DNA from 4 places in the Lysinibacillus sp. JNUCC 51 genome. Region 3 is predicted to be linked to each of the others. Evidence: riboswitches for the same ligand, from Rfam matches in the RefSeq annotation. Region 3 holds a riboswitch; each other region holds the start of a gene.
The links. A riboswitch is a leader RNA that binds a small molecule or an ion and turns the genes downstream of it on or off. The one in region 3 is predicted to bind thiamine pyrophosphate.
Positions count from the first base shown of each region.

Region 1: it holds a riboswitch for thiamine pyrophosphate, as region 3 does, so the genes downstream of both, thiW (energy coupling factor transporter S component ThiW) here and JNUCC51_RS23805 (ABC transporter substrate-binding protein) in region 3, are expected to answer to the same signal.
Region 2: it holds a riboswitch for thiamine pyrophosphate, as region 3 does, so the genes downstream of both, thiT (energy-coupled thiamine transporter ThiT) here and JNUCC51_RS23805 (ABC transporter substrate-binding protein) in region 3, are expected to answer to the same signal.
Region 4: it holds a riboswitch for thiamine pyrophosphate, as region 3 does, so the genes downstream of both, thiM (hydroxyethylthiazole kinase) here and JNUCC51_RS23805 (ABC transporter substrate-binding protein) in region 3, are expected to answer to the same signal.

Region 1 is NZ_CP065545.1:1,457,352-1,465,694, forward strand. Features, by position in the region: gene JNUCC51_RS07370 (ABC transporter permease) at 1-476, shown strand, start outside; gene JNUCC51_RS07375 (ABC transporter permease) at 473-1,270, shown strand; gene JNUCC51_RS07380 (ABC transporter substrate-binding protein) at 1,267-2,340, shown strand; gene JNUCC51_RS07385 (MFS transporter) at 2,995-4,191, shown strand; TPP riboswitch at 4,258-4,365, shown strand; gene thiW (energy coupling factor transporter S component ThiW) at 4,467-4,964, shown strand; gene JNUCC51_RS07395 (VWA domain-containing protein) at 5,161-7,758, opposite strand; gene JNUCC51_RS07400 (vWA domain-containing protein) at 7,742-8,343, opposite strand, start outside.
Region 2 is NZ_CP065545.1:3,093,935-3,102,277, reverse strand. Features, by position in the region: gene JNUCC51_RS14985 (hypothetical protein) at 1-84, shown strand, start outside; gene JNUCC51_RS14980 (beta-class carbonic anhydrase) at 279-842, shown strand; gene JNUCC51_RS14975 (GNAT family N-acetyltransferase) at 891-1,478, opposite strand; gene JNUCC51_RS14970 (polyphosphate kinase 2 family protein) at 2,773-3,603, opposite strand; gene JNUCC51_RS14965 (TspO-related membrane protein) at 3,806-4,519, shown strand; gene map (type I methionyl aminopeptidase) at 4,545-5,300, opposite strand; gene JNUCC51_RS14955 (hypothetical protein) at 5,480-5,734, shown strand; gene thiT (energy-coupled thiamine transporter ThiT) at 5,801-6,361, opposite strand; TPP riboswitch at 6,490-6,597, opposite strand; gene JNUCC51_RS14945 (magnetosome magnetite crystal formation protein family) at 6,721-7,056, shown strand; gene JNUCC51_RS24925 (hypothetical protein) at 7,106-7,222, shown strand; gene JNUCC51_RS14940 (SbcC/MukB-like Walker B domain-containing protein) at 7,265-8,343, opposite strand, start outside.
Region 3 is NZ_CP065545.1:4,910,179-4,918,521, forward strand. Features, by position in the region: gene parC (DNA topoisomerase IV subunit A) at 1-2,033, shown strand, start outside; gene JNUCC51_RS23785 (hypothetical protein) at 2,242-2,541, opposite strand; gene JNUCC51_RS23790 (MFS transporter) at 2,514-3,284, opposite strand; gene JNUCC51_RS23795 (hypothetical protein) at 3,294-3,530, opposite strand; gene JNUCC51_RS23800 (TetR/AcrR family transcriptional regulator) at 3,874-4,293, opposite strand; TPP riboswitch at 4,543-4,652, shown strand; gene JNUCC51_RS23805 (ABC transporter substrate-binding protein) at 4,789-5,784, shown strand; gene JNUCC51_RS23810 (thiamine-binding protein) at 5,786-6,076, shown strand; gene JNUCC51_RS23815 (ABC transporter permease) at 6,076-6,846, shown strand; gene JNUCC51_RS23820 (ABC transporter ATP-binding protein) at 6,824-7,573, shown strand; gene JNUCC51_RS23825 (TatD family hydrolase) at 7,563-8,312, shown strand.
Region 4 is NZ_CP065545.1:3,636,149-3,644,491, reverse strand. Features, by position in the region: gene JNUCC51_RS17595 (RDD family protein) at 1-472, opposite strand, end outside; gene sppA (signal peptide peptidase SppA) at 485-1,498, opposite strand; gene mbcS (acyl-CoA synthetase MbcS) at 1,706-3,295, opposite strand; TPP riboswitch at 3,525-3,623, shown strand; gene thiM (hydroxyethylthiazole kinase) at 3,713-4,468, shown strand; gene thiD (bifunctional hydroxymethylpyrimidine kinase/phosphomethylpyrimidine kinase) at 4,468-5,286, shown strand; gene thiE (thiamine phosphate synthase) at 5,283-5,915, shown strand; gene JNUCC51_RS17565 (alpha/beta-type small acid-soluble spore protein) at 6,673-6,888, opposite strand; gene thiI (tRNA uracil 4-sulfurtransferase ThiI) at 7,041-8,249, opposite strand; gene JNUCC51_RS17555 (cysteine desulfurase family protein) at 8,252-8,343, opposite strand, start outside.

The DNA of each region.
Region 1 (8,343 bases), 1.7 Mb from region 3:
TTTTCGGCTTATATGGCCCATTAAATGCATTTATCGAAGTATTTGGTTTTAATCCGAAGCAAATGCTATTCACAGACATTAGCTTTGTGTTCGTATCAGTTTATATTTTTATTCCATTTATGATTTTACCGATTTTCAACTCATTGGATCGTTTAAATCCGGCTCTTATTTATGCAGCACGTGATTTAGGGGCATCTGCCTTTACAACATTCCGTCGCGTTATATTGCCTTTAACAATGGACGGTGTTAAATCAGGAATTCAAGTTGTATTTATTCCTGCATTATCACTTTTCATGATTACTCGTTTAATCGCAGGTAACCGTGTTATTACACTTGGTACAGCTATTGAACAACAATTCCTTGTAACCCAAAACTGGGGAATGGGTTCAACAATTGCTGTTTTCTTAATTTTATTTATGGTCATCATTATGTTAATTACAGGACAGAAAAAGGATAAAGGAGGTCGCGTACGATGACAAAACTATCTGCTACAGCAAGAGTGTATTTAGCGATTGTTTTTATCGTTTTGTATGCACCTATCTTCTATTTAGTCTTCTATTCGTTCAATAGTGGCGGATCGATGAATAATTTTGAGTCCTTTACATTAGAACATTATAAAGCCGTATTTGAGGATTCACGTCTACTCGTTATTCTAATTAACACAGTCATTGTGGCACTACTCTCTGCATTGATTTCTACAATCATCGGGACACTAGGAGCTATTGGCATAGTCACAGTTAAAGATTCCAAAATGCGCAATACCCTACTTTCTTTAAACAATGTATTAATTGTTAGTCCGGATGTCATTATTGGTGCAAGCTTTTTAATTTTATTCACAATGGTCGGCATTAAATTAGGCTTTACTTCTGTGTTATTAGCACATGTAGCGTTCAGTGTCCCGATTGTTGTACTAATGGTCTTACCGAAACTATTAGAAATGAATAAATCTTTAATCGATGCTGCATTGGATTTAGGTGCAACGAAAAAAGATGTTATGATGCGTGTTATTTTACCGTATATTCGACCTGGTATTTTTGCAGGGTTCTTTCTTGCATTAACGTATTCTCTAGATGATTTTGCGGTAACATTTTTCGTGACGGGTAACGGTTTCAGTACTTTATCTGTTGAAATTTACTCTATGGCACGTGCCGGTATTTCCTTAACGGTTAACGCTATTTCTGGTTTAGTATTCTTTGTAACGGTTATCGTCGTAGTTGGCTATTACTTCATTACAAGCCGCGCTAATAAAAGAACGGGGGGAACTCAATGAAGCAATTAATTCAAGCAACAGTCGCAATCCTTGTCGTTTCCGCCCTTTTATTCTATGCTGCTGACGCCCTAAGTGCCGGCGGTGGGAAAAGTGGTAAAGATACATTAACAATCTTTAACTGGGGAGAATATATTGACCCGGATTTGCTGAAGCAATTTGAAAAAGAAACAGGCATTCACGTCATCTATGAAACGTTTGATTCCAATGAAGCAATGATGACAAAAATTCAACAAGGCGGTACGGCTTACGATATTGCAGTACCTTCTGAATATATGATTGAAAAAATGAAGGAAGAAAACTTGCTTATTCCTTTAGATAAAACGAAAATCCCTAATTTTAAAAATATCGATCCTTATTTTTTAGATTTACCATTTGATGACGACAATAAATATTCCGTTCCATATTTCTGGGGAACAGTCGGCATTGTCTATAATCCAAAGCTCGTTGGAAATCTAGACTTCTCATCTTGGAAGGACTTATGGGATCCTTCGTTAAAACGTAAAGTCTTTTTAGTAGACGGTGCACGTGAGGTAATTGGTATGGGCTTAAACAACCTTGGCTACTCTCTAAACTCTTTAAATGACCAGGAGTTGCGTAAAGCTACTGATAAACTAATCACATTGGCGCCAAATGTTAAAGCCATTATTGGAGATGAAATAACACCGCTGATGGTTAATAATGAAGCTGCTGTAGCACTCACTTGGTCTGGTCAAGCAGCAGACATGCTGTCAGAAAATGAAGATTTAGACTTCGCTGTACCAAAAGAAGGCTCAAATTTATGGTTTGACAATATGGTTATCCCAAAAACTTCAAAAAATATTGATGGTGCACATGCTTTCATTAATTTTATGCTAAAAGCTGAATCAGGTGCTAAAAACGCTGATTATGTAGGCTATTCTACCCCTAATGTTGCAGCGATGAAGTTAATGGATAAAGAAGTTGTATCTGATGAGCGTTTCTATCCTTCGAAAGAACAACGTAAAACATTAGAAGTTTATAAAAACCTAGGTCCTGATTACTTAGGCAAATACAATGAACTGTTCTTAGAATTTAAAATGAGTATTCGATAACCTCTATCAATTATGCCTCGGCATAATTGCGTCAGGAATCGGCTTTGTGCTTAGGCCTGCGTGATGCAGGTCAGTTAGCCGTTATCGCTTGGATGCGATGATTTTAGGCTAACATCCTATGTGAACTCCATTCCGATTCCGTGACATCCGCCGTAGGCTTAACTTATTTCAGCAATGTTTTCTGTAACGAAAGTGAAACGGCAGTTACAAATGTCTTTTGTACCGAAAGCGTAGCGACAGGTACAGATGTCTTTTGCGCGAAAGCGTAGCGACAGGTACAGATGTCTTTTGCGCGAAAGCGTAGCGACAGGTACAGATGTCTTTTGCGCGAAAGCGTAGCGACAGGTACAGATGTCTTTTGCGCGAAAGCGTAGCGACAGGTACAGATGTCTTTTGCGCGAAAGCGTAGCGTCAGCAGCAGATGTTTAGACACCCTCTGAAAAGTACCTTAAACCCTTATTCATACCACCACCTATAAAAGTAGGCGACTCCTGCTGAAAGAAGTTAAAGTTGTTCTCACTTTATGTTGAGAACAGCTTTTTTGTTGTTTAGCTGGAGATAAGTTTCTGGGTCTATTTCAGACTTATAGTCAATAGCAAACGTACAAGCCTTGTGGTAGACTGTAGTATATTTGATTAAAGAAAGGGGTATTCGATGACCCAGCAGAAGTCTAATAAGGCGGCTTTGTATATTTTAATGTTTAATATGTTTATCGCAATGGGGAGTATCGGAATTATTATTCCTGTCATGCCTGAGTATTTAAAACTTTTTGGTGCTGCAGGACAAGTACTTGGCATGTTGATTGCAACGTTCGCCTTAGCACAATTCGTATTTTCTCCAATTGCTGGGAATCTTTCCGATCAATATGGTCGTAAAAATCTCATTATTTTCGGTCTTATAGTTACAGGACTTGCACAAATTGGTTTCGGACTATCTACAGATGTGTGGATGCTCTTCTTGGCACGCTTTTTAGGTGGACTTGGATCTGCATTTGTGGCACCTCCTATAATGGCATTTGTGGCTGACGTCACAACATACGAGGAACGTGGAAAAGGTATGGGGATGATAGGGGCAGCAATGTCCTTTGGTTTTATGATTGGACCAGGTATCGGTGGATTCCTCTCAAAAGTAAGTTTACATTTTCCATTTTATACGGCTGGATTTGCAGCTATCTTAGCAGCTATTTTATCGTTCTTTTTATTACCTGCTACAAAACCGAACACAGCGAAAGAGACGCAGAAGCAGGATAATCTTGTAAAGCAGATGGCCCGTTCAGTCCGAATGCCTTATTTTGTCATGCTAATTATCATGCTTGTATTCTCTTTCGGAATTGCTAACTTCCAAACAACATTATCATTATTTGTGACAGAAAAGTTTAATTACACACCTACTGATATCGCCATTATATTAGTAATGGGCGGCGCTTTTGGTGTTGTTGTACAGATGTTTGTTATTACACCGCTGTTTAATCGCTTTGGCGAAATGAAAGTAGTGTTAGTCAATTTATTTATTGCAGCCGTTGCGATTTTCTTAATATTATTCGCATCTGGCTTTGCACTTATTTTAATTGTAGCGACAATCTTCTCTACGGCTACGACATTGATTCGCCCAGCTGTCAACACACTGATTTCAAAGCTTGCTGAAAATGAACAAGGCTATGCAGCTGGTCTGAACAATGCGTATATGAGTCTCGGTAATATGATTGGTCCAGCTTTAGCAGGTCTGTTATTCGATTGGAATATGAACAGTCCTTATATTTTCGGGTCTATTATTTTAATGGCTTGCTTCTTCATTGCCCTTATTTGGACAATGAAAAAAGCACCACACCTTATGCATCCTGATTCAAATTAGTCTGAAAAGTTATTGACTATTTTTAGTAGTGTGCTACATTATTAGGATAAAAACTAACAATTAAATTCTTACCACTAGGGGAGTCTTTAAAAGGCTGAGACGTATATGGTCATATACGGACCCTTTGAACCTGATCTAGTTCACACTAGCGGAGGGAAGTGGCGACACTTGCTTTTTGTTATGTAAATGCAGGGCCGCTTCCTATTGCTTTTAGGAAGCGGCTTTTTTGTCGGGTTTATCAGCGAATCACTAAATACTAAAAAGGAGTCGAAATTATGTCAATTCGAAAATTAACAATCATGGCCTTGTTAGTAGCAATTGCCGTAGCAGGTTCTATCTTTGTTTCAATACCTACGGGGATTGCGCGTGCCTACCCTGTACAACATGCCATTAATGTTATTGGCGCTATCATTCTTGGACCTGTTCCTACCGTTATGGTCGCCTTTGTCACAGCAATCATTCGTATTTTAACAGGCACAGGCTCATTACTAGCTATACCTGGAAGTGTTATTGGTGCAATATGTGCATCTCTCGCCTATAAATACAGCGGCAAGCAATGGCTAGCAGGTGTTGGTGAAATGTTCGGTACAGGTATCATCGCCTCACTCATTGCAGTACCTTACGCACATTTATTAATGGGGACATCTGTTGCTGCTTTATTTTTCATGCCAGCCTTTTTAACTTCAAGTACTATTGGTGCTATCTTAGGCATTGTCGTTGCCAGCAACTTGCGTAAGTCAGTATTTGTAACTAACCTAAATACTCTTCTATAAATCATAAACCCTTTTTGAAGGGATGAGAGATTTATCGGAACAATTTTGAAATTTATCGGAACAATTTCAGACTTTATCGGAATGTTTCTTCGATTTATCAGAACATTTTAGAAAATACAGTATTTTGATGATAGCCATAGAATGACAAAAAACGATGGCTCATTGCTAAAAAGCGATGAACCATCGTTTTAATTTACTAAGATCGTTTTTTCATGCCCTTTAATATCTGGGCAACATTTGTGTCCTCTGCATGTATTGGTTTTTCCTCGACAAGCTGCTCTTTTTTCTTCGGCCTAGTTAAGAAGCTCCAACCAAAGCGTCGAATGGTAATATCAATGAAGAATAATAGCATCCCTGCTAATAAAAGCCATGTAGCAATATTTTGGCGTTCCGCACCTTTTTTAGTAAATTCACGGAACACTTCGCTCGGTTCTTTCAACACGGAGCCATCTGTTTGTTTTGTTAGTTCTTCGACTAGCTTATCATTCACTGGTCGTAATTCATACTCAGCACTATAAGGTACACTTAAGCCTGCCTGATAAATGGCCTGTTCTTCATCCGCAATGCGGAAGAAGATTAGTCCTGGTTCTGCTTGTACGACTGCTCGAACTTGTGATGCTGAAATTGTTTCAAGCTGAGTTTCAAGTTCCTCACCCGCTTCATTAACAGCAACAATATCTAAGAACGCCGCTTCATTTGTTGGGTCAGTGATGACAAATGAACCGTCAGATTCTAGCCGTACATCATAGGCAACATCGTTATAGCTTGGTAGCATTTTTGAAATAAGCGTTTGCCAAAATGTGCCCCAATTTTGCCATCTTGCCCAGTCCCCCGTCCATTTCCCTGTCGAATCGGAAGTAAAGGCGAATGTTTTACCAAGGCCATATTGCCATTCTGCAAGTACTGGATCTTCCTTCTCACTTTCTGCAATAACAGTGGCCCCCTGCTTTGCTGTCGTACCTATATATGCATTCATTTTAGGTACACCATTTGCAAATAACGTATTCCAGCCAGATGCATTAAATATAGTTGGATAAAATGGGTTGTCCTCAATATATGTGCGTGAAATCATGGCAGTTTCACGAGATAAAATAGAGGGGATCGTCTGCTCATCAACAACATCGTAGAAACGCCCACTGCCCATCTCACTGAGTGCTTCAAGTAAGTTGGCATCAGCATCTTGACCAATTGCAACCGTTGAAAGAGTAATGCCATTTTCTTTTCCTTGTGCAATTAAGTCTTCGTAGTTACCTGGCTGTGACTGACCATCAGTTAATAGAATAATATGCTTACGCTGTAGCTTTAAATCAGCTAGATTTTCATAAGCTTTAGCAAGCGATCCATATATTTCGGTACCACCCCCTGGCGTTACAGATAAAATTGTATCCACCGCTTCTTCCTTCTTGCCAAGTGGCCCTGTCTCAATAATTTCCCAAGGTCGATCATCAAAGGCTATAAACCCGAGCGTATCCTCATCTCGTAACATTTCAACTGAGCGAGCGGCTGCCTCCTTAGCTAGCTCAAGCTTTGCTCCAGACATACTTCCAGAGCGGTCAAGTACGATTTCAAGCCCTAATGATGGCAATTGCTCTTTTCCCTTAATTTCCATTTCAACAGGTAGTAAAGTTTCGATTGGTGTTTTAAAATAGCCGCCTAAGCCAAAGCTATTTTCGCCACCGACCATCGTAAAACCGACACCGAAGTTTTTCACTGCCTGCTCAATGACACTCATTTTTGCCTCGCCTACTAAATGCCCTGGCACATTATCAAAAATGATGGCGTTGTATTGTAAATAACTAGAGAGTTCATTTGGCAGACTACTAGCATTTACAACATCATAGGCAATTGATTGTTTGCCAAGCGCTGCTGCAATTGGTGATGCCGTATCATAGCCATTAACAATTAGTAAATGTGGTTCACTTTGTACCATCGTGACGCTTGTTAATTTATTATTTTCAAAAATTGCATCCTGTTCAACCTGCACGAGTGCCTCATATTTTACAAGCCCTTCAGCCGTTGCTGAATGTTTATACGTAAAAATATTTGAACCTTCAGCAAGCTCCACTGCCTCACGATAAATAAGCTTATCGTTTTCGTATAATAATAGCTCTCCTCGTTCTGCTGCAGTTGCATTTATTTCAGTGACTAGCTGTTGCTGTTCACCTACATAAGCAACTTGTGGTGTGACAAAGCTTTTCAGGGATACATCCTTAGCAACAGGTTTGTTAAATGGCACTATATCCACACTAATATTTGACCCTTTAAATTTCGATGAAAATTCTAAGGCATCTCCTTTTGTTTCATTGCCATCCGTTAAGAGCACAAGTCGCGTTGCTTTTTTCGGATCTACAATACCTGAAGCGAGCTGTAGGCTTTGTTCAATATTTGTTTGATCTGTTGCTTTTATGGCTGTAAACTTCGGCACTTCCTTTAAAGAATCCGATAATATGGCTTCCGTTTGTAATGTTGATGAAAATGAATAAATCCCTGCAAGCTGGTCATCTTTTTTCGACTGCAAACTTTCCGCTATAAAATTGGCCATCTCATCATCTGTACCATTCATTGAAGCAGAACGGTCAACTAAGAATACTACCTGTTCTTCCTTTACAGGCAATAAAATATAGGGCTCTGCAAGTGCAAACACTAAACAGCATATGGCCACAATTCGAATACCTAGCACGACGATATGACCTTTTTTTAGTCGCTGACGCTCACGCCAATAGGTCCATCCAAAATACATAAGCAATGGAAGTAAAAGCAACAATGCTAATGGCATATCAATTCGTAAATCCACGACGTCGTTGCACCTCCCACTCTAAAACAAGTAATACTAAGATCATAAGAATAAGCCAAGGTACGAACGAGGCTTTCGATATTTCTTCCTTACCATTGTCCGGTAGCTCTCCAAGCGTATAGCTTGTCCCTTTTTCAATCACACGCTCTTGCGCTTGAAGCTGTACAATTAATCGCTTTTCTTCATCATTTGAGCGAGCTGTATAAATTCCTGGCTTCATAGGAGCTGTTAATAAACCATTCGTAATGGACGATAAAAACTCGTCTTCCTGCGAATATATACTCCAATCACCCTTCGTTATAGCAACAGCACGTTGCTCATTCGGAGTGAAAATGCCAAGTGAACCAATTGATTCTGAAAGCTCCTGTTCAGCACTCCATAAAAATAATGGGAATGAAGGATGTAACGGCCAATCTGTATCTGCAATATCAGCTAATACAACAATATCCCCTTTAGGTGAACGCTGAATAAATGGCTGGTCTCCGACTGATGCAATCGTTTTATAGTCATTGAATCCAGGATATAACGCACTGACGTAAATATCTTTTAGCTCACTAAATGCAAGCAATGCATCACTTGTTATAC
Region 2 (8,343 bases), 1.8 Mb from region 3:
GCATTCTTCATCCACTACCTACAAGTTGGTTTAGATTCTAAGTCTTCAGTAACTGTAGATCCAAAACCACACGAAAAATTTTAATTTCATTGAAAACAGCTACATTAAGTAGCTGTTTTTTTATTTATCTTCCGGCGGATGTTTTATTATTTCGATTCGCTAAATAAATTACTAAACTTCTTTTTTTTTCAAAAAAATTGCGTGAATATTGTCATTATTATTTGCATATTTATAGTTTTGCTCTAAAATAATTCCTGTAAGGAAGGGAGCAATTTTTCATGGCAATGTTACAAGATATTCTTAAGTTTAATGAAGATTTCGTTCAAGAAAAAAAATACGAGCCTTTTATTACAACAAAGTATCCTGATAAGCGCATCGTTGTGTTATCTTGTATGGATACTCGACTTGTAGAGCTATTACCTAAAGCTATGAATTTGCGTAATGGCGACGTTAAGATCGTTAAAAGTGCTGGGGCATTAGTTAGTCACCCTTTTGGTGCAATTATGCGTAGTTTACTTGTAGCTGTTTATGAACTACAAGCAGATGAGGTGTATGTTGTTGGACATTACGACTGCGGTATGAGTGCAGTTGACCCAGAAGCAATGTTAAAGAAAATGGTTGCTAGAGGGATTACTCCCGAAACTATCAACACGATAGAATATTCAGGTTTTGATTTAAAAGAGTTTTTACGTGGCTTTGGTGACGTCTCAACGAGTGTAAAGAAAAGCGTCGATACAATTCGTAATCACCCGTTAATGGTTAAAGACGTGCCTGTTCATGGATTAGTGATTGATCCAAATACTGGCCGCCTTGATTTAATCATAGACGGTAGCAAACAATAGAAAAAAGAAGCGTCTATCCTTCAAACATCGAAAGATAGACGCTTCTTTTTATTGACCCTCTAAACGTGCATACATATAGTGATCCACCCAATTACCATTAATGTACAGCAGCTTTCTCAAAAGACCCTCACGCTGAAATCCAGCCTTTTCTAAGACTCGGATAGACGGATTATTCTGTGTTGAAACATAAGCCTCTACTCGATGTAAGCCTACTTGCTCGAACGCAAATTGCACGACCATATTAACTGCTTCTGTGACAATTCCTTTTCCAATATAAATTTCATCCATCGCATAGCCAACAAACGCACTGGAATACGGTAAACGTTTTACTGAATAAAGAGCAATATGTCCTATTAGATTATTTGTATCCGGCTCAAAAATACCAAATGTAAATTCCCTCTTCGAATCCATTAAGTATAAGCTTTCTTGAATTTTTTTATATTGAGCAGTAATTGTATAATATTCTGGTCGTTGTAACGGTTCATATGTAGACCAAAAGTATTTATTGCGACTTACGAGATCGGTTAAACTTTGTGCATCTTTTTCATAAAATGTGCGAATGTAGCATTTTCCCCCTTGAATTGATACCACATTTTCACCCTTTTTCCTCAATAATCTCCAAATTTTAAGCACCATTTTCCCACACTTACCTTCCGATAATTGTCAATACGCTTTTAATGCCTGAGTTCATTTTCAATGGTTAACAAACAATTTATGAATCTTCACCATAGCGTGTGGTTGATTTCCGTTCCAACTGTGCGCTTTGTAGCTGTCGCTTTGCTTTCGCTACAGAAAACATTTGCCGCTGACGCTTCGCTTTCGCGCAGAGCAGAGCTTCCTGGGGGCGTCCGATGAGCCGCTTCGCCGCGCTGCAGGGTCTCGGGCCAACAGATGTTTTTTGCGCGAAAGCGTAGTGCTAACGCAGCGTCAGCAGCACCGATGTTGGTCACGAAGGCGTTATCACAGGACGTGATGGTTTTAGCCTTCGTTCCTCTATCGCTGATCCCCTAGGAGTCGCCCAGCCTCCACTCCAATCAACTTATATATGGTATAAACTTTAACAAATATCATGCGCAACTTTTAGTAATGAGCCCAGTTTATGGGTAAATCACCACCGAATTGAAGTTTTACTTTATCCCGCTTTAACGGTCAGTAAATGTCTTTCCTCGCTCTAAATGAAGATTGTAGTCGACATAGCAGACGATTAACTGACCGTAAAAGCCCGATTGGTTCAACTAACAATCAGTGGAAAAATAACCCACTGATTGAAGTTTTACTTTATCCCGCTTTAACGGTCAGTAAATGTCTTTCCTCGCTCTAAATGAAGATTGTAGTCGACATAGCAGACGATTAACTGACCGTAAAAGCCCGATTGGTTCAACTAACAATCAGTGGAAAAATAACCCACTGATTGAAGTTTTACTTTATCCCGCTTTAACGGTCAGTAAATGTCTTTCCTCGCTCTAAATGAAGATTGTAGTCGACATAGTAGACGATTAACTGACTGTAAAAGCCCGATTGGTTCAACTAACAATCAGTGGGAAAATAACCCACTGATTGAAGTTTTACTTTATCCCGCTTTAACGGTCAGTAAATGTCTTTCCTCGCTCTAATGAAGATTGTAGTCGACATAGCAGACGATTAACTGACCGTAAAAGCCCGATTGGTTCAACTAACAATCAGTGGAAAAATAACCCACTGATTGAAGTTTTACTTTATCCCGCTTTAACGGTCAGTAAATGTCTTTCCTCGCTCTAAATGAAGATTGTAGTCGACATAGTAGACGATTAACTGACCGTAAAAGCCCGATTGGTTCAACTAACAATCAGTGGGAAAATAACCCACTGATTGAAGTTTTACTTTATTGTATGTAAAAAAAGATGCTGCTACAACTAAAACATCTCGTCTTGTTGTTACAGCATCCATAACATTATTTCACTTTTTGTTTTTGTTTTTTAGGCTTTTCCTCTAGCAATTCAAGGCTAGACGATTCAGCATCTTCTAAATGCTCTGTGTCTAATATATTAGTTAAATGTAGGCCACGTTTTTTTGCCTCACGTTCAATATGTGCTAGTGTTTCTTGCAGCACCTGTACACGAGCATATTTTTTATCGTCTCCTGGTATTAGAACCCATGGAGCACTTTTCTTATCGGTCTTCTCAAACATTTCATTGGCAGCTTCTATATACTGAGGTGTTTTTTCACGATTTCGCCAGTCTTCATCTGTTAGCTTCCAAGACTTATATGGATCCTCTTCACGTTCATTAAAACGTTTAAGCTGCTCCTCATCAGATACTTGAAGCCAAAACTTAATAACAATATAATCTCCTGCTGTTAAAATCTTTTCAAAATTATTAATTTCTTCGTATGCACGAGACCACTCTTCATTCGTTGCAAATCCTTCAATACGCTCAACTAATACACGACCATACCATGAGCGATCAAAAATAGCGATTTGCCCATGTTGTGGCAGCTTTCGCCAAAAACGTTGTAAATAATTGTAGCGTAGCTCATGAGGCTGAGGTGCTGAAATTGGATGTACGACATAGCCACGTGGATCAACACGTTCAATTAGACGCTTAATAGCGCCACCCTTACCTGCAGCATCCATACCTTCAAATACTAGAATTAGCCCAATTTTATTGTTTAATAAAAACTGTTGAGCATTTAACATTTCATATTGGAGTACTTTTAACTTCTTTTTATACAACTTCTTATCCAGTTTAACTGATAAATCTAGATCGTTTAAATTTTGAGTCATTAAAACTTCACTCCTTACATTTGAATATTCCCATTGTACTAAAGAAATATATGGATAACTATTCAAATGGTAAATTGTAGATATTTTTAACGAAACAACGCGATACATTGTTGAAAATTTCCGTTATAATGAAAATATAATATTACAGTCCTATACTTATTTGTCTTTTCCTTATACAATTTAACACGAAGGGAGAGAAATCATGCCTCGATTTTTTTTGATGACAATAACTTTTATTGTCTCACTCATCCTAACCTTTTCATCCTATTTCATGAAAATAAACGATCACTCTTTTTTAGAGATTTTAAATCGTTTTCCAGTTATATTTGCACCGTTTAATGTTAGTTATATGATTTGGATTGTAGTTTACATGTTACTTGGTTATTGGTTAGTCATTAATCTAAAAAAGACATCTATTAAACAGACTGTTCTCTTCAGTAGCATATGTATCATGCAGGCGTTAGCAATTGTTGTTTGGCATCACGAACTATTTATCATGTCAATTATCAGTACGTTTGTTTTAGTCATGTATTTGTTAAAGTTGTACAAAACGTACCCTCTCAGCAATAATTCACTTACAGGTCGTATTCCCTTTTCGGTTTATTTAGCATGGGTTACATTTAGCCTGATGACAAATGTAAGCTTTACGCTAACATCTTATCAATGGAATGGTCTTGGCCTTAGTGATCCACTTTGGGCAGTTATTTTACTGACGATTGGAGCAGCAATAGCGCTACATATTCGATTTCATTATTTTGATATTATCTATCCAAGTGTATTTATCTGGTCCTATATTGGGGTCGCATTACATAATGGTTTTGATGAGCTACTTGTGTCAACTGCAGCCTTATTTTTATGTGGAGTGTTACTTGTCGGTATATTATTTATTAAAAAAAATCCTGCCAACCAAAAATAAATTGGTTAGCAGGATTTTTAGCTTTTTATTGTTCATCTAGTGAAGTTAAAATAATTGGTTTGTCTTTAGTGACGATAATTGAATGCTCAATTTGAGCAACTAATGATTTGTCTGGCGTAACGAATGTCCAGCCATCACCAGCCTCTACAATATGCTCAGCTTTCGCTGAGATAAATGGCTCGACAGCAAGCACCATGCCTTCTTTCATAATTGTCGAATCCCATGCATCATAGTAATTTAAAATATGATTTGGCTCATCGTGTAAAGAACGACCTAAACCATGTCCTGTTAGGTTCATAATCACTGTTAAATCATTAGCATATGCTTCACGCTCAACAGCTTTACCGATTTGGTTTAATTTCGATCCAGCTTTTACTTTTGTCATCGCACGGTCGAAAGCACTTTTAGCTACGCGACAAAGCTTTTCTTTATCCTCATAGCCTTCACCAACTACAAATGAAATGCCAGTATCAGCAAAGTAGCCATTTAGTGACCCAGATACGTCTATATTTACGATATCGCCCTCTTCAATCACACGTGTACCCGGAATACCATGTGCAACTTCCTCATTTACACTAATACATGTGTATCCTGGGAAATCATATTCCCCTTTAGGTCCAGAAATAGCTCCTGCTTCAGCAAACATACGGCCTGCAATTTCATCTAGTTCAAGTGTTGTTACACCTGGTTTTGTAGCAGCTTTCATTTCCTCACGAATTTCAGCACAAATACGGCCGATTTTTTTAAAAGCTTCAATCTCTTCTTGCGTTTTTACAATCATTTTTAACGTCCCTTTCATCTAATGTCTACTATTTAATATAACATAACTTTCTATGCATAAAACGCCAAACGCTTTAAATATTATATGCCACCTTAAATTGTAAAGTGCTGAAAAACAAGCTACTCAGCAAAGCGTGGGGTTGATTTCCGTTCCGACTGGGCGCTTCATGGGGGCGTCCAATGAGCCGCTTCGCTTCGCTGAAGGGTCTCCGGGCCAACAGATGTTTTTTGCGCGAAAGTGAAGCGGCAGCAAAAGGGGTTCATCTGCGCGAAAGCGAAGCGGCGGCGGTAACAGCAACGATGTTGGTCACAAATGTGTTATCACAGGACGTGATGGTTTTAGTCTTCGTTCCTCTATCGCTGATCCCCAAGCAGTCGCCCAGCCTCCACTCTAATCAACTTATATACTACTTTTCAATCAACTGTCATCACTAAAGATGGATGTTTTAGTTTTAAATTTAATAATAATAAAACCCTCCACTCATGTGAAGGGCGTAATAGTTATGATTTTCGTTTCATTAATTGAGGTGCTGCCGTAAATAGCAGAACACCAACAATTGCTGTTAAAATCGTAGCTGGTAGCATATATGTTCCATTATAGATGATTGAATAAATCCACGCATTTTGATCGCCAGCATACTCTGAGAAAAATACAGCGCCCGCAATGGTATGAGCTGCATAACGTAAAAAGCCAGCTAATACCGTTCCTAAAATAATATAAAGCGCCATTTTCATTTTGTTTAAATCTTTGGCTGCATCTAGCACTGGTCGGCGAACAACAGCCGCCAAGCCTACTACTGTAAAGGCAACACCATAATCAAGTAATCCTTGTAGCCAATGTATAATATAGGCGCCAAACATTGTTTGCATAACACCAATAAGTAAACCCGTTGTCAGACCTGGAATAAGGCCCCAGCGGAATGCTATTAAAATTATTGGTACCATCACTAGACTAACAGAGCCACCTTGTGCCCATACTTTAAAGGAAACCTGATCTAGCACAAGGCCAATCGCTGCGAATATCGCAATCTCCACAAGCATTAAAAGTCTTTTATTGTCCATAAATATTCTCTCCTTTGTTCCGATGTAGGATACAAGAGCAGGAATAGAAATCAGCTAGCAAATATGTCCTTATTTGACATCCATAATGGTAAAAACGATGCCAGGACAGAGCCTCACATCGTAAAAGTGTCGGTTTCTATCCACATCCCTACGCAAGTGTTAACTTACAGGTTCGAAGAGTCAAAGCATTACGTGCCCAGTCTCAGCTGACATCATCAGCTCCCCTTGTGGTCGTTACATCTTAATTTATTTGAACAACCTCATTGTACGCAAACATTGTCATGATTACAACCTCTTCCAAATTTTTTTTGAAACTTTATCATTTTTCATGCGTAAATATTAAAAAAGGAGGTACTACTATGGAGAACCAAAAAATTTTATCTGCCTTTAGTTATCTCAGTATTTTATTCGCACCCTTTATTGTTCCATTAGTCGTTTACTTTGTCACAAAAGATAGCGACGTAAAGAGTCACTCTATCCGAGCACTTATTTCACATTTAATTCCAGTCGCATTCGGAATAATATTATTTGTAGTCTTTATTTTCTCAACTTTATCGTTCAACACCAATTTCGATCTAAATTCAGGTAGTAATAATTTTCTTATCATTTGGTTTGCTTCATTCGCAATTTACATTCTCATTTCATTAGGAGTAGTTATTTGGAATATTATTCAAGCTGTTCGCGTGATTCGATAAGTTTCATCTCAACTCACGTTGAACAGATAGTCTAAGGAGCTGTTATTTTGTGAAAGTATCTAAAGTTGTCAAAGTCGCCGTAAAATTAGCACCTATCGCTATCCCAATTGTAAAAAAAGTAATTGCTGCAAAGAAAGGAACTAATCCTAACATAACTAAAAAATGATAAAGAGGCGTATTTCCACACAATGGAAACACGCCTCCTTTTTTATTTTACTTCAAAATATGTTTGACTATGACCGTTCATTGCTTTTTCGACATGCAATACAGCGGGCATTGTAGCTTTTAACTCTGCAACGTGAGAAATAACTCCAATCATACGTCCAGAATCTTGTAAATCAATAAGCGTATCAATCGCCTTATTTAACGCTTCTTCATCGAGAGAACCAAAGCCCTCATCAATAAACATTGTCTCAATGCGAATATTACCTTGATAGCTTTGAATAACATCTGCCATCCCAAGGGCAAGACTTAAAGACGCATTAAACTTTTCTCCCCCTGATAATGTTTTCACATCTCGTAATTGATCCGTATAGGCATCATACACATCTAGTCCTAGCCCACTTTGCTTGGCATGCTTTTCTAAGCGATCTGAACGCCGCAGTTCAAACTGACCATTGGATAGATGATAAAGCCGGACATTTGCTGCATCTGTAATTTTATCTAAATAATTAATTTGAATATAACGCTCAAAGGACAGCTTTTTCTCATTCTGCCCATTTAGCATTGCATAAAGTTCCTTCACCCGTCCCGCTTCTTTTTCAAGTAAACGAATCTCCTGCTCGGTCCCCTCAACTTTTTCGATAAAGTCTGCACAAGCCTTCGCAAATCCTTCCATTTGTTGCAATACTTTAAAGGCTTCCTCATATGTGATACGAAGCATCTCTAACTTTTCTTCCATTGCCGTTAAATCTTGTTTCTCTTGCCCTTTAAGATGCTTCTCCCCCTCAGTAATTTGTACTCGTAATGAGTGGATTTGTAGTGCATAATCATTGCAAGCCTTCCGTAAAGCTTCTATTTGCTGCACGCTCCGCTTCCCTGTAGCAAATTCTTCATAGCTTTCAAAGCCTGCTTCCGTCATACTTACTGAAAATTGTTCCCGCTTTTCATCCATTTTCAGCTTTAATTCCTCAAAAGTCTGTTTCGCAATTTCTACGGTCATTCTAGCATTATTCGCTGCTTCCTTGGCAGATTGCAGATTTTGTTGACTGAGATTCCATGCTGCTTGTAATGCAACCTTTTGTGAACCTATATCAGTAATCGCCTGCTTCAATGCTTGTAGCGTCG
Region 3 (8,343 bases):
TACGCGATATTGGCAAGAAAACTGTTGAATTTGTACCAAACTTTGATGATCAGGATATGGAGCCAACTGTTTTACCCGCTCGTTTCCCGAACTTACTAGTCAACGGTTCAACGGGTATTTCGGCAGGCTATGCTACGGACATCCCTCCTCACGCACTTGATGAGGTGCTAGACGGTGTTCTTATGCGTTTAGATAACCCAAATACTACTGTTGATGAATTAATGACCGTTATTAAAGGGCCTGATTTCCCTACAGGTGGTATCATTCAAGGTGTTGATGGCATTAAAAAAGCATACGAAACAGGACGCGGTAAAATCATAGTACGTGCGCAAGCAGTCATTGAGCCAATTAAAGGTGGTAAAGAGCAAATTGTTATTACGGAATTACCGTATGACGTTAATAAAGCAAATCTTGTGAAGAAAATCGATGAGCAACGTGTAGATAAACGACTTGAAGGAATTGCGGAAATTCGTGATGAATCGGATCGTACAGGCCTACGTGTTGTCATTGAACTGAAAAAAGAGGTTCCTGGCCAAGGAATATTAAACTATTTGTTCAAAACAACTGATTTACAAGTAGCTTATAATTTTAATATGATTGCTATCCATAATCGTCGTCCGACAATGATGACATTGCCATTGTTACTGGATTCTTATATAGCCCATCAAAAGGAAGTCGTGACGAACCGCTCCATTTACGATTTGCAAAAAGCTAAAGATCGTTCGCATATTGTTGATGGTTTGATCAAGGCACTGTCCATCTTAGATGAAGTCATTGCAACAATTCGTTCTTCTAATGATAAACGAGATGCGAAAACGAATTTACAGGTGAAGTTTGACTTTACAGAAGTACAATCAGAGGCAATCGTTAGTTTACAATTATACCGTTTAACAAATACGGATATTACAGAATTACGTGCTGAACAGGAAGAGTTAAATAAATTGATTGCTAAGCTTGAAGGTATTCTTAATAGTGAAGCAAAACTTGTTCGTGTTATTAAACAAGAACTACTCGACATTAAAAAGCGCTTTGCGGAGCCACGTCGTTCAAAAATCGAACAAGAAATTGAAGAAATCAAAATTACGTTAGATGTCCTTGTCCCAAGTGAAGAGGTTGTAGTGACTGTCACAAAGGATGGCTATATTAAGCGTACATCTACACGTTCACATGCAGCTTCGAATGGTCAGGATTTTGCGATGAAGGATTCCGACTATTTATTATATGAAGCCAATTTAAATACACAGCATCATCTTCTGCTGTTCACAAATCGAGGCAATTATATTTATCAGCCTGTTCATGAACTACCTGATATTCGTTGGAAGGATCTTGGGCAGCATATTTCAAGTATTGTGCCGACTGGGGAAGATGAATCTATTATAGCTGTATATGGATTTGAGACATTCGAACAGGCCAATACGTATATTTTAACGGCTACGAAAGATGGACAAATCAAACGTTCACCTTTAGCGGATTACGCTGTTACACGTTATTCGAAGCCAATAAAAACGATGAATGTTAAGTCAGGCGATGAAATGATATTTGCAGGTATTGTGACAGACAATGCAGAATTAATGTTAACGACAGATACTGCCTATGCTATTCGTTTCCCAATGGAGGAATTACCGGTAACTGGCGTAAAAACAGGTGGCGTCAAAGGGATTACACTGAAAGACGGAGAAGCATTAGTCGGCGTCAATGTTTTACCGCCAAACGACACGGCATATGTTGCGATTGTGACGCATCGCGGTGCTGTGAAGAAAATGAATGTTGCCGAGGTAGAGATGACGAGTCGTGCAAAACGCGGCTTAAAAGTGTTAACAGAATTAAAAGCGAACCCACATCGTATCGTAGCTGTAGTTAAGGTAACTGATGAGGAACAGTTAATGATTGAAACGGAAAAAGGTATGCAAGAGATCCTTGATGTGCAAGCATTAACTCGAGCAGATCGCCATTCAAATGGCTCCTTTAAAGTGGATATATCTACAGACGGTGCCATTTCAAATGTCTTTGCGGTCAAAAAAGAAGAGAAATAACATTAATAGCCCATGCTCCTTTGAGCACTGGGCTATTTTCAGTTATATGGAAACCGATGAGCTTGGTGCTAGTGTAATATTACAATCTAAGAAGGGGGATTGTAATGTTACAAATTCCCGAACTTAAATAAAACAATAAAGTCGTTAGAAAATCTAAGTTTTATTACATAATATCGACCGATTTCCGAAATAGGTGGAAAAACAACCTTTAAGATGAAACAGGTACTTTTCTTTCATTCTGTTCACTAACTTTAGCGTATAGCGATTTTGTTATTATGTAGTACAAAAATGTACCAGTTAATCCGAGAATAAGGAGTAGTCCGCTCATATATATGGGGCGAATCCACTCTCCAATAATGATTAATAACGAAGATATAATCATTGCTCCGTACATAGTCAAGCTATTAAAAGCCATATAGGTGCTACGAGCGTTTGATGGGGCAAGTTCTCCTATCATCGCCTGTTTAATAGGGATATACATCAACTCACCAATTGTTCCAATAAACATGGCGATAAAAAGAAACAACAGGTTATTTGAAGAAGCAAAACACTAAAACATATTGAAAAAATTAGCATTCCTGTAACAAGAGTCCAGCGATCACTGCATTTTTTAAATAAGAATAATACAACACTTGATAAGAGAACTACAAGAATAGTATTCTCTGTTCGGAGAAAACCAAGCATTTTTGTGCCGTCCACGATGAAATCAATACCAAACAATGAAGCTGATTGCTGGGGTATATCTTTATCAAGACGAATCCCAATATAGTTCGATAAAGACTGTTCCAAGGTAAAGATCAAGATTGCTCCTAAAATATAAAACATAAACAGCTTATCTTTTAAAACGGTTGAATAGGTTTGAAACATCTCTACTAGTGAAAATTCTTTCTTATGAGTAGAAGAAGTCTTAGATGAAGGTTCTGGTAAGTAGGTTTCTGTGATAAAGAATATGGTCATGAATACAGATAGCAATGAAATTAGTGAAATCCCAATAAATAGCTCAAATAAGTAGTTTTTAAAAAGAAATGCGCCAATGATTCCTCCAATTGCAGTTGATAAATTCCCCAACCAGTAGCTAATTGTAAATACAAGCTTTCTCGACTCGGAATTAGTAACATCAATAATCATAGCTTGTGCGGCTGGCTGAAACATTCCTCCACAAAACATATTGATGATAAAGAATGCGGCAGAAATATATGGAAGGTTAAACCAAGGTGAATTACAAAGTGCTATAAACAGATACGAAAGCAATATACCAATTTAAGCATAAATCATTATTTTTTTTCGCCCAATTTTATCTGAAATATGCCCTCCGATAAATCCTCCAATGCCCCCGCTAATCACTATTATTATAAGAATAATACCCGTTTTAGTAGCTCCGATATTTTGAGTAAAATAAATTGCCAGAAAAGGTATAACAGCCATAGAAATAAGGCCGCCTAGAAATTGCATGACTAGGCGAAGTTTGATGTTGGGATGGATATCTCTCAATTTCATATAAATCACTCCTCGTATAATAAGTAAGCGCTTTTCCGATAAAGGAAGTGGTGGTCTCATTTACTCTTTTTATGTTTTCCTAATTGAGGCCTGCATAGCTAGGGGAGTCAAAAAGGAAATCATCCAAACTATTTTTCATGTGGAAAAAAATATTGTCTATAGATGCCGCCCAGTTTTTTGAGGTTCCTAATTTTATTGGGTACATGAGAAGGATGGAAAAGGCTTATGAATTAGAGATAGGTCCAAATAATCTTAGGGCTTGTCTCGTTATATCCTTCCACACCCTGTTTGTATACTCATCGATAAACGTTAAACGCATTCCGTTTAAAATGGATAGGTATGACTAAGTAATTAATGAAGGTGACTCTTCATAAAAGTAACCAAGCCTTTGACCTGCTTCAATAACCGGATAAATACAGTCTATGAATAATTTAACAAAATCATCTAGTTCTTTAAAAAGCTTTGGAAATCGTTCAGGTCTTGCAAGAACCTGTTGAATTAATCGTAGGTATTCACTTCTCGTTGCAAAAAGTTGCACATGACAATCTATCATTTTCTTAATTATTTCAAGAGGCTCACCTGTAAAGCGTTCTTCTATTTCAATAAAATATGGTTTGATTTCCTCCAAGGGTTCCAATATTGCCGCTTCATAAAGTTCTTCTTTTGAATTAAAATACGTAAATACGGTGCCAAAGCTAACTCCTGCTGCCTTAGCAATTTCGGCCACTTTTGTCATTTTCACTATATAATTTAATTGCGGCATTTAAAATTGTAGATCTTTTTCTTTTCTTTTTTTCATCATTAGTAAGTATCGAATTCATTTTGTTACTCCTTTCATAATAAATGATTGATTAATCAATCAAGTTTTATTGTAATTTGTTTCCATTGTCAATATAATAAAGGGTTTTTTTCTATATTTACAGGTAGTTAAAATATTTATGGCGCTTTCAGTAAATCGAGCCTTGTCATTTCCGGATAGGTATGGGTATAATAATCACGAAAAGTTCATATGGAAAGAATGTAGGGGGGCTGGTGTTGCCAGCTGAGATTGTGTCCGATAGACGCTGACCCTTTGAACCTGATTTGGCTCGTACCAGCGTAGGGAACATCTATTCAAAAAGTAAAAGTTTTTGATATTGTTTGCAAAACGTCTGGGAAGAATCCTAGGCGTTTTTTATGTTTTCAGACTTCGCTTTCTTCTGGTAAAAACATTCATCATTCATAAACACTTTCACATTACTTACTTGGAGGATTCAGCATGAAAAAATGGTTATTCATCCTGATGGCTGTACTTTTAACTTTAGTGGGCTGTAGCGAAAAAGAGGTTAAAAAGGATGCTAAAGGATTAACGAAAGTGTCAGTCGTTCTTGATTGGACACCGAACACAAATCATACAGGTTTATATGTAGCGAAAAAACTTGGCTACTTTAAGGAACAGGGCTTAGATGTTGATATTTTATTACCTGGCGAAACGGGAGCCGATCAGCTTGTGGCGTCTGGCAAGGCTCAGTTTGGAGTAAGTTATCAGGAAGGGATTACACAGGCACGTGTGCAGGATGTACCTTTAGTATCGATCGCAGCGATTATTCAACATAATACTTCTGGCTTCGCATCCACTGCATCAAAAGGCATTACGTCACCAAAGGATTTTGAAGGTAAAACATACGGTGGCTGGGGTGCACCACTTGAAAAGGCTGTACTACAATCACTAATGCAAACAAAAAATGCAGATATTAATAAGTTAGATATTGTCAATGCGGGAGATTTAGATTTCTTCACAATGATGAAAAAAGATATTGATTTTGCGTGGATTTATTATGCATGGACAGGTATTGAAGCAGAATTGCGTGGCGAAAAACTAAACATGCTATATTTAACAGATTATAGCGATCAGTTAGATTATTACACACCTGTACTTGCTACAAATGAAAAAATGATTAAGGATGATCCTGAGACGGTAAAAGCATTTGTCGCTGCTGCAGCAAAGGGTTATGAATATGCGATAAATCATCCAAAAGAAGCAGCTGATATTTTACTTGAAGCGGTACCTGATTTAGATAAGAACCTTGTCCATAAAAGTCAGGAATGGCTAGCAGATAAGTATCAAGACGACGCTGCACAATGGGGCGAGCAAAAGCTATCTGTTTGGGAAAACTACGCGAAATGGATGACAGATAACAAAGTTTTAGAGGGCGAATTTAACGCAAAACAAGCATTTACAAACGACTTTTTACCGAAAAAGGAGACGAAGTAGTATGGCAAACTCATTAATTAGTGTACAAATTATCCCGAAAACTGAAAAATATGAAGATGTTATCCCGTATGTCGATGCAGCGATTGCTGTTATAGACGCATCAGGGGTGAAATATGAAGTTCATCCGTTAGAAACGACAATGGAGGGCGAGCTATCGACTTTACTACAAATCATTGAAAAAATGAATGACAAGATGATTGAGCTTGGCGCTATCAATGTCATTACGCAAGTGAAAATTTTATATAAGCCATCAGGTATTACAATGGATACGCTAACGGAGAAATACCAGTGATGAAGCAAGCTGTTAAACAAGGAAGGACGATAATTTTTATCGCCTTCCTCTTATTCATATGGGAACTTATTGTCCGTTTTGCAGACGTGCCACATTGGCTATTGCCTACACCAAGTTCCATTTTGAAAGAAGGCTTTCAATCGTATGAGACGTTTGTGCCACATGCTTTAGCGACTATTCAATTAGCACTTCTAGGTCTTGCCATCGGAATATTATGTGGGCTAACGGTTGCCGTGCTATTACATCGTTTTACATTTGTGCGAGAGCTGTTTTATCCTATTCTCATTATGTCACAAAATGTCCCTGTGCTCGTCCTAGCACCGCTCTTAATCATTTGGTTTGGCTTTGGTTTATTGCCAAAGCTTATTATTATTTGTCTTGTGTGCTTTTTCCCAATTGTTATTTCGGCAATGGATGGCTTTCGTCAAACTTCGCCTGAACTCAAGCATTATTTTGAAATGATTGGGGCTACGAAAGCACAAACCTTTTGGAAGCTAGAATGGCCCTATGCGTACCCGGCGATTTTTTCAGGCATTAAGATTGCCGCAACGTATAGCGTTATGGGAGCTGTAATTGCGGAATGGTTGGGTGCGAAAAAGGGGATTGGTGTCTATATGACATTAGCACAATCTTCATTTCGAACAGATCGAGTGTTTGTAGCGATATTTGCCATCGTATTTTTAAGTTTATTATTATTTAGTGCTATTCAATTATTAGAAAAACTTGTTGTGAAGGGGAGAGGACGCCATGTTAAGCATTCAAAACATTGATAAATCCTTTGATGCTCTTCCGGTTATTCGCAATTTATCTTTTGAGGTGAAGGACGGGGAATTTGTTGCGATTATCGGTCCGTCAGGTAGTGGAAAAAGTACACTCTTTCAATTAATTGGTGGTGTTACTTCTATTGATAAGGGCGTTATTTTATTAAACGATACAGATATCCAGCAAAAAAGAGGGACGATTGGCTATATGCCTCAGCAGCCCTGCTTACTACCGTGGCGTACGATATTAGAAAACGTCGCGATTGTCGAGGAGCTTCATCGAAAACCAAATGTTGAACTTGCCAAGGAATGGTTAGATAAAGTAGGGCTCGCAGCGTTTGAACATGCGTATCCTAATGAGCTGTCGGGCGGTATGCAACAGCGGGTATCGTTTATTCGCGCAATTGTCAGTAATAAGCCCATTTTATGCTTAGATGAACCGTTTTCTGCACTGGATGAGTTTACAAGGCTTGAAATGCAGGCGTGGCTATTATCGATATGGGAGAAAGATCGAAAATCTATATTGTTCGTTACACATAGTATTGAGGAAGCTCTCTTTTTAGCTGATCGAATTATCGTACTCACGAAACGTCCGGCGACGGTTAAAAAGGAAATGATAGTACCTTTTGCAAGGCCACGACAAGAAGAAATTCGCCATTCCGCTACATTTACGGCTTTGAAGCAACAGTTGTTCACGTATTTAAAAGAAGAAAAGGATGAGGCGAATGTTGATTGATGCACATATTCATTTAGATCAGTATAAGGAACAAGACATACCAACTTTGCTTGAGGAAGCTGAACATGTCATTGCGGTTAGTATGAATCTTCCATCGTGCGAGAGGACGTTAAAGCTGTCAAAAGCTTTTACGAAGGTAAAGGCAGCGTTTGGCTTTCATCCTGAACAACCGTTACCTAGTGTTGCGGAGGAAGAGATGTTATTCAAGTGGATACGCCAACACTCAGATGAAATGGTGGCGATTGGAGAGGTAGGGTTGCCTTATTATTTGAGGCAGGAGAAGGCGATTGATGATCGTCCGTATGTGGCATTGTTAGAACGGTTTATAATATTGGCGAAGGAATTAAATAAACCAATTGTGTTACATGCTGTTTATGAAGATGCGGGGATTGTTTGTGATTTGCTAGAAAAACATCAAGTAACGAAAGCGCATTTCCATTGGTTTAAAGGCGATGAGGTAGTGATTGAACGGATGATTTCTAATGGATATTTCATTTCTGTGACGCCTGATTGTACGTATGAGACTGAGATTCAACAGCTTCTTAAAAAATATCCAATCGAACTGATAATGGTAGAAACAGATGGACCATGGCCTTTTGAAGGTCCTTTTGACAATAAGCGAACATCTCCGTGGATGATTGATCATTCCGTAGAGGTTATTGCATCGATAAAGGGGCTTACAACAAAGGAAGCGGCACGCATCATCACAAGAAATACGACAATATTTTATAATTTATAGTAAAAAACACAGCTGTTCTATTAAAGAGTAG
Region 4 (8,343 bases), 1.3 Mb from region 3:
CGAAATAATCATGTAGACCTTGATTGTTTGGTAAAATGCCTACAAGAATATAAAGTGGCATAAAAATGCTGTTGATGATACGCCCTATCCAATCACGGAATAACACATCTGACCAAGTCAGTTTCTCATGCTTTAATGAAATAACACGTAATCCAAATATCATTTTCCCTAATGTTTGCCCGAAAAATTTCGTCATTAATACGAAATAACTGTAATAAAGTATAGCGGAAATAATCGAAATTGGTGCGTACCATACTGTTTCAGATAATGACCAATCCATTAAATAAAAAATTGGGTTGACGAGAATTCCACCTACAGCTGCAATAACGAATCCGTCTAATAAAAATGCCCAAAACCGTATCCAAAAGCCTGCCGTTTTTAACGCATAATTTTTATTAGTAATTGGCCTATCTATTAGGAAGGCATTATCCATAGAGGGTGAACCTTGCATAACAATTTCATTGTTTGTCATTGTACTCCCTCCTTAGTTTTCGCCATATAAGTACATCATTTTTGGTGCTTTATAATCTGCCATAATTTTCATCAGCATTTTTTCTTCTGCAGAAGGACCAAACATTGATCCAATCTTCATCCCAACATATGATTGCCAGCCACCCACATCATATGAATACTCAAATAATTCTGCGTCCTCTAAACCAAAGTCTTTACGCAATGCAGCAATTGTTGCTTCCTCATCGCCAATCTCATCTACTAAGCCCGCTTCAAGAGCCTTCTTACCACTAAGAATTCGACCATCGGCAACTTTTTTCACATCGGCTTCAGACATATTACGCCCTTTTGCTACAATATTAACGAATTCCTGATAAGTTTCATTAATCATGTCTTGCATCATAGCACGCTCTTCTGGTGTCACTTCACGCATTGGGCTAAGCATATCTTTATGTTCACCTGATTTAAACGTTTCATATTTAATACCGACTTTTTCCGCTAACGCCTGATAATTAATAGATTGCATAATGACACCAATCGAACCTGTAATTGTATCACGTTGCGCAAATATTTTATCTGCAGGTGCTGATATGTAATAACCACCTGAAGCTGCCATCGAATCCATAGAAACATAGATTGGAATTTGTCGCTCTTCTTTAATTTTCATAAGCTTTTTATAAATTTCTGCTGATTCCTTTACACCGCCACCTGGTGAATTAACACTTAAGACGATACCTTCCACAGTATCATCATATAAAATATTATCTAATTGATTTAAGAAAAATTGATGATCATAAGAAACTGCTTGCCATACTGTACTTGAGCCAACATCTTGAATCGTACCATCGACCTTTAAGTATGCAATACGTTTATCCATTTCGCCACTTTCCTTAACTTCTTCCATTACCGTCAATTCGTTTCCAGCTACCAAGCTATCAAAATTGCTAAAGAAATCCGATTTAAATATTGCAAAAATAGTATTGATTCCTAATGAAAATACTAATAGTACACCTGCAATTATTAAAGCGGCCCACCTTTTACCATTCATACCATTCCGCCTCCTCATAACGTAATACGATTGATACCCTAATTTGTTTCATACTTATCGCAATAATAATGTGGTCTTATCACGGTGATGAGCCAATACTATTGCTTTAAACTATTCAACCTATAATACATTACCTAATTTCATAAAAAAAATCAAAGTTCATAAAAGAAGCAGGAACTTTGATTTTCGACATTATTTCCTAGGAAATTAATGATGATTGATATAATGGATTTTTTCTTGTTCACGTAATTCGACACGGCGAATTTTGCCTGATGTAGTCTTTGGTAGCTTAGTTACAAACTCGATTGCACGAGGATATTTATAAGGGGCTGTTAAAGTTTTTACATGGCTTTGTAGTTTTTTTATAAGTGCTTCATCTCCAACTACTCCATCAGAGAGCACAACAAATGCTTTTACTAGATTTCCACGAATTCCATCTGGACTCGCCACAACAGCAGTTTCTTTTACTGCTGGATGCTTAATTAATGCATCTTCTACCTCAAATGGGCCAATCGTATACCCAGACGAAATGATGACATCATCGCCACGTCCTTCAAACCAAAAATACCCATCCTTATCTTTATATGCACGATCTCCAGTAATATACCAATCTCCTCTAAACTGTAAATTTGTACGTTCTGGATCGTTTAAATATTTCTTAAATAAAGCGGGTGTTTCACAGTGTACAGCAATATCTCCAACTTCTCCAATTGCAGTAGGATTTCCAAAATCATTGATAATTTCAACAGTATTACCCGGAGTAGGTTTGCCCATTGAGCCCATTCTAGCCTCCATCCCTACCATTGTACCAACAAGTAATGTATTCTCTGTTTGTCCATAACCATCTCGTACTTGTAGATTAAAGACCTCGGAAAATACTTTTATCACTTCACTATTTAAAGGTTCACCCGCTGACACAGCCTGACGTATTGTACTTAAATTGAAGTCTTGCAAATTTTCAAGACCTGCCATAAATCTGTATTCGGTCGGTGTGCAACACAGAATATTAATATTGAATTTTTCAAGCAATGCAAGATATTTCGCCGCATCAAAGTGACCTTTGTAAACAAATGCTGTTGCACCACTTCCTAAAGTAGCAAGGAACGGGCTCCAAATCCATTTTTGCCATCCTGGAGCTGCTGTAGCCCAAACAATGTCGCCTTCTTGTACACCTAACCAATTTGGAGCAGTAGTTCGTAAGTGCGCATAACCCCAGCTATGTGTATGAACAGCTGCCTTTGGATTGCCTGTTGTACCACTCGTATAAGCTAAAAATGCAATGTCTGTACTCTTAGTCGGTGTAGAACTTATGTAAGTCGTAGGTTGATTTTGCATTTTTTCTAGCAACGGCTGCCAAGGTTCGTGTGCATGACCAATGACAAATTGCTGTAGTTCTTGTAAATTCCCCACACTATCGAATTGTTCAATATAAGGCTCAAATGCAACAACGCCTTTTGCATTGGCATGATTAATTCGATATTCAATATCCTTTGTTCTTAGCATTTCCGAACTAGGGATAATAGTTAAACCTGCCTTTAAGGCGGCAATATAGACGATATACGCTTCAACTGATCTTGGTACCATAACTAATATAACATCACCTTTTTTTAAACCTTGGGATGTAAATACATGCGCTGCCTGATTCGCCTTTTCAAGTAATGCTTGATATGTTAAGTACTGAATTTCCTCATCTTCGTTATAAACTAATAATGCATTTTTTGTAGCATCCTGTGCATATTTTTCAATTTCCTCTGAAATGTTATACCATTCTGGTGCGATTAAATCTTCTCTGTTCATGGCAAATGCCCCCTTTTGATACGCTCATTATAAAACTCAATTTTTATCATTTTCAATGGAATTCACTCCAATTCATTAAAGTCGTGACAACTATCATGCTCTGCTATATGGCATCAGTCACGTATTGATGCTATCCATTCGAATTTAACTTTAGTGCCGTTTTCGACATGAAGAAAAAACTCCCTATTGAACACGAATGAATAATATGGTACATTTTGGTCAACTAAAAGCATGATTGCAGGGGGACTCATTTAGAGTTGAGAAGGTAAAACCTGACCCTTTGAACCTGTTAGTTAATACTGACGTAGGGAGCAATTCACATCTATTTACTGATGAAAGGCTCTTTTGCGTGGTTTTTTCTACACGAAAAAGAGCCTTTTTTGCACGCTTACGTCCATCCAACAAGGAGGACTTAAAATGGTATTTCAAACGATCCGTAAACAAAATCCACTTATTCATTGCATTACTAATTATGTTGTGGCTAATTTTCAAGCAAATGGCTTATTAGCAATAGGTGCTTCTCCAGTCATGGCTGATGACAGTCATGAGGTTGAAGAAATGGTCGCAATTGCCTCAGGCTTACTGATAAATATCGGTACCCTTAACGAACGAATGAAAGAATCAATGTTACTCGCAGGAAAAAAAGCAAATGCTCTTGGTATTCCCGTTTTTTTAGATCCTGTCGCTGCTGGTGCAACAACTTACCGCAAACAAACGGTACAGCAATTACTGGAGAACATAAAATTTGCGGCTATTCGTTGTAATATTGGAGAGCTTGCTGCTATAGCCAATGTAGAATGGCAACAAAAAGGCGTAGATAGTGGTAGTGGTTCAATTTCTTTAGAAGTTGAGGCACAAAAAGTAGCTCAACTCTACAATTGTATTGTTATTGTGACCGGCGAAGAGGATTTTATTACTGATGGCAAACATCAGCAATGGGTTACAGGTGGAACTTCTCAAATGACAGAAGTTACTGGAACAGGTTGCTTATTGAGTGCAATTTGCTGTGCTTCCTACGCTGCAGGAAATAAACCATTTGACCAATTAATAGAAACATTATCGCTTTATAAAAAAGTAGCAGAGCAAGCCGCTTCTTTAACACAATATATTGGCGATTTTCAAATTGCAGTATTGAATGAACTACATCGCCTTTCCAAGGAAGGTGAAGAATGATGCATATTGTAACGACAATTGCTGGTTCAGATAGTGGTGGCGGTGCAGGTATTCAGGCTGATTTAAAAACATTTCAGGAATTAAAGGTATTTGGTACGTCTGTTATTACAGCTTTAACCGCCCAGAATACTCTTGGTGTATCGGATGTCTTACCAATTGAAGTTAGTTTTGTTGAAAAACAACTCCAAGCACTAGTTGAAGATTTTTCAATAAGCGCCGTTAAAACTGGAATGCTGTTTTCTTCTGAAATAATCCAATCAATTTCACAGATTTTAGCTGAAATAAATATTCCGCTTATTGTAGATCCTGTCATGATTGCAAAAGGTGGCGAAAGCTTATTACAGCAAGAAGCAATTGAAGCATTACGCAATTATTTGCTACCTTTAGCAACAATCGTAACACCGAACATTCCTGAAGCCGAAACCCTTTCTGGAAGGAAGATCAATTCTTTAGCAGATATTAAAGAAGTAGCTAAGGTCTTATTACAAATGGGCGTTCAATGCGTCATTATTAAAGGCGGTCATTTAGTGAATGAATGTTATGCTACAGATTATGTATTTTTCCAAGATGGTCATTCATTTTCCATGAAGTCCACTCGTATTGCAACAAAAAATACGCACGGTACAGGCTGTACGTTTTCCGCTGCACTAACTGCTTTTCTTGGTCGTGGACTACTTTTAGAAGAAGCGATTAAGGAAGCTAAAAAATTTATTCAATTAGCAATAACTCATGATTTATCTATTGGTAATGGCCATGGTCCTACAAATCATTTCGCTTATCAAAACTTTAAGGATTCTTGCGAGGTGATCATTTCATGAAACGTGACGATTTACAGCTATATTTTATAATGGGTACAGGTAATGTTTTAAATCAAGAACCATTAAACGTTTTAGAGAAAGCTCTGCAATCTGGAATTACTATGTTTCAATATCGGGAAAAAGGACTAAATGCACTCACTGGGCAAGCCTATGAAGATTTTGCTCGCAAATGTCAAAAGCTCTGTCAACAGTATCATATCCCGTTTATCGTCAACGATAATGTAGAGCTAGCAATAAAACTTAGAGCGGATGGCGTTCATATTGGACAAGAGGATTTTCCCGTGTCGATGGTACGTAAAAAAATCGGTAATATGATTCTAGGTGTTTCTGTCCATTCACAAGCTGAATTACAAACGGCTCTACAATATGGTGCTGATTATGTAGGAATTGGTCCAATTTTTCCAACCACTTCTAAAAGCGATGCCAAACCACCTCGTGGAACTGATTTTTTACAGCAAGTTCGGATACAATATCCTGAGCTCCCTATCGTTGCAATTGGAGGTATTAATCGCTCTAATGCTCATACGGTATTTAAAGCAGGTGCGGATGGAATAGCAGTTATTTCTGCAATTTGCCAAAGTGAGGATATTTCAAATACAGTCTCTACACTTAAATCATTTGTAGGATAAAGTGAAACTTTAATCAGGGGTCTTTTTACCCCACTGAGTTTACGGGTAGTTAACTCCACCTATTTCTTTGCTCTCATTGAATTGAAATGGGAGGAACTGACGCTTCTCTTTTGATATAGATAAATTAATTACTGCCCGTTAAAACGGGATAAAGTGAAACTTTAATCAGTGGGAGGTCTTTCCCCACTGATTATTAGTCTTCACCAATCGGGTTTTTACGGGCAGTTAGCACCACCTATTTCTTTGCTCTCATTGAATTGAAATGGGAGGAACTGACGCTTTTCTTTTGATATAGATAAATTAATTACTGCCCGTTAAAACGGGATAAAGTGAAACTTTAATCAGTGGGTCTTTCCCCACTGATTATTAGTCTTCACCAATCGGGTTTTTACGGGCAGTTAGCACCACCTATTTCTTTGCTCTCATTGAATTGAAATGGGAGGAACTGACGCTTCTCTTTTGATATAGATAAATTAATTACTGCCCGTTAAAACGGGATAAAGTGAAACTTTAATCAGTGGGAGGTCTTTCCCCACTGATTATTAGTCTTCACCAATCGGGTTTTTACGGGCAGTTAGCACCATCTATTTCTTTGCTCTCATTGAATTGAAATGGGAGGAACTGACGCTTCTCTTTTCATATAGATAAATTAATTACTGCCCGTTAAAACGGGATAAAAAATTAAAAATTTAAACAAACTAAAACCAGTGCCTTTTACGGTCACTGGTTTTAATTTTAATAATTGCTAATTAAGCAATTATTGGTTGTTCGGCATACCTTTTAATTGAGATTCTGCCATTTGTACAAGACGTTTAGTGATTTCACCGCCAACGGAACCGTTAGCACGAGCTGAAGCGTCAGCTCCTAATTGAACACCAAATTCTTGTGCAATTTCGTATTTCATTTGATCTAGAGCGAACTCTACACCAGGTACAGCAAGTTTGTTTGAACTGCGGTTGTTGTTGTTTGTCATGTGTCTCACCTCCTTGTGAATATAGAATGTGCGATATTAGATTTTTAATACGAAAATTTTATAGGTAAATTGTGCCTCTAAAGGGAATGAACGAAAAAAAGCCGACTCAAGACTTTGAGTCGGCCCATTAGCTTAGAAATTGCAAGTTTCTTCTATAAAAGATCTGCAAATTTATCGGCTTCTTGCTCTTTTTTCGGGAAAATATAGACTTCACGGTTTTTCACTGCTCGTTCGATTAGTTCATCAAAATCCGAGAAGCTTTCGTAATGCTCAACCTTTTCAAGCTTTGGCTTTGTTTTTGGACTTGCTGGAGTAAAGATTGTGCAGCAGTCTTCAAATGGTTGGATGGACGTTTCGTATGTGCCTATTTTCTCTGCAATATCAATAATTTCTAATTTATCTGATGAGATTAATGGACGTAAAATTGGTGTGTTAGTAACGGCATTAATAGCTGTTAGACTTTCAAGAGTTTGACTCGCTACTTGTCCAAGACTTTCACCTGTAACAATTGCTAGTGCACCGATTTCTTCACGTACTTTGTCAGCAACTTTTAGCATCATACGACGAGTTGTTGTCATCGATACATTAGAAGGTACTTTTTCTTTAATAAGAACTTGGATTTCAGTGAAAGGAATTACATGTAAACGTATACTAGCGCCAAATTTCGTTAATTCATTAGCAAGTACCTTTACTTTTTCCAATGAATTTTGGCTTGTGTAAGGTGGACTAAAGAAGTGAATCGCCTCTAAGCGTACTCCTCGTTTCATCATTAAATAACCAGCAACAGGACTATCTATTCCACCAGAAAGCATTAATAAAGATTTACCATTCGAACCAACAGGCATTCCACCTGCACCCGGAATAACTTGTGCCATCATATACGTTGCGTCATGACGCACCTCTACACGAAGTTCGATATCAGGCTTTTTCACCTTTACTGATAAATTTTGATATTGCGGTAATACATATCCACCAATTTCGCGTTGAATGGCATGTGATTCTAACGGAAATGTTTTATCAGTGCGCTTTACTTCTACTTTAAAAGTAAGCTGCTCATTTTTAAATGTATCCATAATTGTTATGGCAAGTTTTTTCATGGCCTCGAGGTCTTTTTCACATGCTGCCACTGGACTAAATGATTGGATACCAAAAATCTTAGGTAATCCTTTTAATAAAGCGTCCATTTGTGTTTCATCTTGAATAGCGATAAACATACGATCGCGCTCTGTGCGAATGTGTAAATGTCCTAAATCCGCAAAAGCATGACGAATGTTCTCGCGTAAACGACGAATAAAATCCATCTTGTTACGACCTTTTGTAGAAAGCTCTCCATATCTAATTAAAATTTCTTTCCAAATCATTTTTAAAATTCTCCTTTAAGTTCCATCAATACTTCATCTAATACTTGTTTAAACTTTACTATATCTTCATTTGTTACATGTGCACCAAAACTTA